Regions from separate parts of the Roseateles sp. P1_C1_2 genome, predicted to be linked through region 2. Evidence: predicted binding sites of a transcription regulator. Region 2 holds the regulator's gene; the other holds the start of a gene.
What was found. The regulator FNR, encoded in region 2, switches genes on or off when oxygen is low (the NO sensors DNR and NnrR bind a similar motif). The targets are predictions, from matches to a motif close to TTGATNNNNATCAA.
Positions count from the first base shown of each region.

Region 1: the regulator FNR is predicted to act here: its motif matches at 1,541-1,554, upstream of AC1D2H_RS11785 (hemerythrin domain-containing protein).

Region 1 covers NZ_JBFUAB010000010.1:143,064-145,454, reverse strand. Annotated here, with positions in the region: gene AC1D2H_RS11790 (P-loop NTPase fold protein) at 1-898, shown strand, start outside; gene AC1D2H_RS11785 (hemerythrin domain-containing protein) at 895-1,506, opposite strand; gene tkt (transketolase) at 1,631-2,391, shown strand, end outside.
Region 2 covers NZ_JBFUAB010000025.1:70,360-72,750, forward strand. Annotated here, with positions in the region: gene hemN (oxygen-independent coproporphyrinogen III oxidase) at 1-853, opposite strand, end outside; gene fnr (fumarate/nitrate reduction transcriptional regulator Fnr) at 961-1,719, shown strand; gene AC1D2H_RS23310 (BON domain-containing protein) at 1,932-2,267, opposite strand.

The sequences.
Region 1 (2,391 bases), on a different contig from region 2:
CCGCGACCTGCGTGTGTCGCTGGCGACGCGCGACGTCGCTGCGGCGGCGGCCTGGCAGGTGCCTAGCGGCTGGCAGGCATCGATCGAGGAGATCTCGTCCCAGCGCGTGGAGGACTACAAGGTGGTGCTGAGAGCGGGTGCGGAACCCCGCTTCGGCGTTTTCGCGTTGCTGACGATCACGCGTGACAGTGGCTCGCACCCGGTCACGCAGCGCTTGCGCTGGATGGAGCCGGGCAGTTTCCTGAGCGGCTCTCCCTCTGATGAGGCAGGCCGCATGTCCGACGAACCCTTGCCGGCGCCGGCCAGTCTGCACACCGGCTTCTGGATGGCCGACACAGCCTGCACCCGGGTGCTGTGGTGGACCTTGATGCCCGAGCAGATGCCCCCGAGCCGCAACGGAGACGATGACAACGAGCCCGTCAGGGGCGTCGCTCCGGAACAGGTCTTCGAGTTCCTGCGTCGGCTCGCGCGGCTGCTGCCGCCTTGTAGGGTGCAACTGCCCAGTGCAGTCGAATGGGAGTACGCCTGCCGGGCGGGCACGATCACGCCCTGGGCCTTTGGCGTTAGCGTGAATGCCGGCCAGGTCCGCATGCTGAGCGCCGGGCCGGCGCCGGTGGCCAGCCTGCCACCCAATCCCTGGGGGCTGTACGAGATGCATGGCAATGTGGCCGAAATCTGCGCCGACTGGCCCTCGCTCGAGGGGCGCGACGGCTCGAGCGCAGAGGCCCTGTCGCTGCGCGGCGGTTCTTTCGCCGATCCGCCGGCGGCAATGCGGTCCGCGTCGATGCGAGGGGTAGGTCGCCAGGAAATCCGCAACGACGTGGGCTTTCGTTTCACGCTGCGTGCCTGGGAGCGTGGCGAGGCGGCCGCTGCCAGTCTGCCCGATCCCGCCTTCTAAGCGCCCAGCGCCGGCCCCCACCCGAACGGCGCCGGCAACACCGCCAGGATGCGCTGCCGCAGCGGCGCATAGGCCTCGTCCACCGGCTGCCCGGCCCGCGGGGCCAGCGGGTCCTGGTGGCTGCCGAAGGCTTCGTCGAGGTCGGCCCAGTCGTCCGCGGACAGCAGGGCCACCGCCCGCGGCAGGATGGCCGTCTCCTCGCGCTTCATGTGGCGCAGATAGCGTGCCGAGTAGACCTTCAGCTGCTGCTCGAACTTCTCGCGCCGGCCGTCGCCCATCTGCTCCCAGGCCAGCAGGCTGTGCTGCAGTTCGCGGATGGCGCGCTCGCCCTGGGCGTGGTCTACCTCCAGCTCGTCCAGCGTCTCGCGCAGCTCGGGCGCCAGCGCGCGCAGCTTGGGGAAGAGCAGCTCGCTTTCCTTCTGGTGATGCAAGCGTTCCGGAAATTCGTCGACGTAGAACAGCATGGCCCGCAGCGCTGCGAAGTCGGGCGGTATGCCCGCGCGCTTCTGGGCATCGAGCAGCAGGGGCAGGGTGCGCAGCATCGCGGCCAGGGCGTCGTGCTCGGCGCGGATGACGCGCACCGCCAGGGGCATGGGCGAGGCAGACATGCCCCAAGCGTCGCGCTTCGCGGGGTGGCGGGTGTTGCGCTGGATCAAGGCCTCGGCAATGCCCACTCAGGGCACCCCCGTAAAATCCCTGGTTTTGCTCCTCCAGCCCAAGAAAGCCCCGGCCATGACTGCATCGACCGCCTCCCCCACCCTCATGGCCAACGCGATCCGCGCCCTCGCGATGGACGCGGTGCAGGCGGCCAACTCCGGCCACCCCGGAGCGCCCATGGGCATGGCCGACATCGCCGTCGCGCTGTGGGGCCACCATCTGCAGCACAACCCGGCCAACCCGCACTGGGCCAACCGCGACCGTTTCGTGCTGTCCAACGGCCACGGCTCGATGCTGATCTATGCACTGCTGCACCTGACGGGCTATGACCTGCCCATAGCCGAGCTGCGCAACTTCCGCCAGATGCACAGCAAGACGCCGGGCCACCCCGAAGTGGGCGTCACCCCCGGCATCGAGACGACGACCGGCCCGCTGGGCCAGGGCGTGACCAACGCCGTCGGCCTGGCGCTGGCCGAGAAGCTGTTGGCACGTGACTTCAATCGCGAAGGCCACGAGATCGTCGATCACCACACCTATGTCTTCCTGGGCGACGGCTGCCTGATGGAAGGCATCAGCCACGAGGCCGCCTCGCTGGCTGGCGCCTGGAAGCTGAACAAGCTGATCGCCATCTACGACGACAACGGCATCAGCATCGATGGCCAGGTCGCGCCCTGGTTCGGCGACGACACCGCCAAGCGCTTCCAGGCCTATGGCTGGCACGTCATCGGCCCGGTGGACGGCCATGAGGTCGACGCCCTCGACGACGCCATCGGCAAGGCCAAGGAGAGCACCGACAAGCCGACGCTGATCATCGCCAAGACGGCCATCGGCAAGGG
Region 2 (2,391 bases):
AGCCCTCGCCCAGCAGCGCACTGATCGCGCCGGACAGCATGGCCAGCTTGTCACCCGCAGGGGGCAGCAACTCGGCCACGATGCGGCGCTGCGGCTTGAAGCGCTGCGGCAGGTGGGCATAGGCGTACATCGCGATGCGGTCCGGGCGCAGTTCCGCCACCTGGGCGATGGTGCGGGCGAAGCTCGCCGGTGTCTGCAGCGGCAGGCCGTAGATCAGGTCGACGTTGGTGGATGAGAACCCCAGTTCGCGGGCCCGCAGCATCAGCGCGGCCACCTGCTCCAACGGCTGCACGCGGTGCACGGCCTTCTGTACGGCGGCATCGAAGTCCTGCACACCGAAGGACAGGCGGTTGAAGCCCAGGCCACGGAGATGCGCCAGCCGCGCGGCGTCCACCGTGCGCGGGTCCACCTCGATGGACAGCTCGGCACCCGGCAGCAGCTTGAAGCGCCGGTGCAGCGCGTCCATCAGCGAGCTCAGCTCGGTGTCGGACAGGAAGGTCGGTGAGCCACCGCCCAGGTGCAACTGCGATACCGGCGCCGTGCCTCCCATGGCCTCGGCGACCAGGTCCATCTCCACTTCCAGCGCGGCCAGGTAGGGCTGGGCGCGCTCATGGTGCTTGGTGATGATCTTGTTGCAGGCGCAGTAATAGCAGAGCTGCTCGCAGAACGGGATGTGGACATAGACCGACAGCGGCTGCGCCGTGCCGCGCTGGCGCAGCGCCTGCAGGTGCTGAGGCCCCTGGTAGGCCTCGACCAGGCGGTCGGCGGTGGGATAGGACGTGTAGCGTGGGCCGGCCACGTCATGGCGGCGCAGCAGGTCGGCATCGATGGGGCGGTCTGTGACAGCGGGCATGCCCTCACTGTGCCGACAGGAACAACCCAGGGCGTTGATCCAGGTCAAGGCCGCTGCGGGTGCCGCCGAGAACAATGTGTTCCATGCTGACCACCCTGACTAGCCCGATGAGCGTGCCGATCACTCCCGACATGCCCTCGAAGCCCTGCTCCGCGCTCGAGCCCCTCAAGGTGGCCTGCGCCAGCTGCAATCTGCGGGAACTCTGCCTGCCCGTGGGCCTGAACGCCGGCGAGCTGCAGAAGCTCGACGGCCTGGTGGAGAAGCGCCGCAGCGTGCAGCGTGGCGACCACCTGTTCCGCAACGGCGACCGCTTCGAGGCCCTGTACGCGGTGCGCACCGGTTTCTTCAAGACCTGCGTCGGCAGCGAGGACGGCCGCGACCAGGTGACCGGTTTCCAGATGGCAGGCGAGCTGCTGGGGCTGGACGGCATCAGCAGCGACCACCACCACTGCAACGCGGTCGCGCTGGAGGACTCTTCCGTCTGCGTGATCCAGTACCGCGACCTGGAAGCCCTGTCGCGCGAGTTCAACGTGCTGCAGCACCAGTTCCACAAGATCATGAGCCGCGAGATCGTTCGCGACCACGGCGTCATGCTGCTGCTGGGCAATATGCGCGCCGAGGAGAGGCTCGCGGCCTTCCTGCTGAACCTGACGCAGCGCCTGCAGGCGCGCGGATTCTCGGCGTCCAGCCTGGTGCTGCGCATGACGCGCGAAGAGATCGGCAGCTACCTCGGACTCAAGCTGGAGACCGTCAGCCGCACCTTCTCCAAGTTCCAGGAGGACGGGCTGATGGAGGTCAAGCAGCGCCAGTTGCGCATCCTCGATCAGGCGGGGCTGCAGGCGCTGGTCAACAACTCCCGAGTTTGAGTTGAAGCCCCTCGTCCAGCCCGGCCCTGCTGAACGCGGGCAGAGCTGGCCGGTCCCCCGAGGGGACGGCGATGCTTGCGGCATTGAGCCGCAAGCACATCGCCCAAGCGGGCCGGCTTGGGGCGGCCCGGCGCTCGGCCCGGAAATCTGGGGTCACGCGAAAAAAGGCCCCGCGGGGGCGCGCGGGGCCTCGAGATCGAAGGTGACGGCGATCAGCCGACCTTGATCTCGTTGCGCACTTCCTTCACGCCCGGCACGGCCGACACGAGCAGCACGGCCTTCTGGGCCAGGTCTGCCGTGGGCGCCGCGCCCTTCAGCACGATCACGCCGGCGCTGGTGCTGCTGACGGTCAGCGGCAGCGCCTGCAGGTCCTTGTCCTTTTGCAGGGCGGCCTGGGCCTGGCTGGTAATGGCGGCGTCACCTGCCGGCTGAGCCTGCGCGACCTGTTGGTCCGGGGCCGGTGCTTGATCGGCCGCAAAGCTCGCGGTCGCGGCACCCGCCATCAGGGCGGCAGTCAGCAGTCGGGCGAAGGTGGATGTTTGTCGCATGCAAATCTCCTGAGGATGCGTGAATCGAAGGCGGCACCGGGCGGCGCCACAAACGGCTTAGCGCAAGGCCTGTGCCAACCTGCGATTTCCCTTGCAGATCAAGCACTTGCAAAAAAACTCGGGG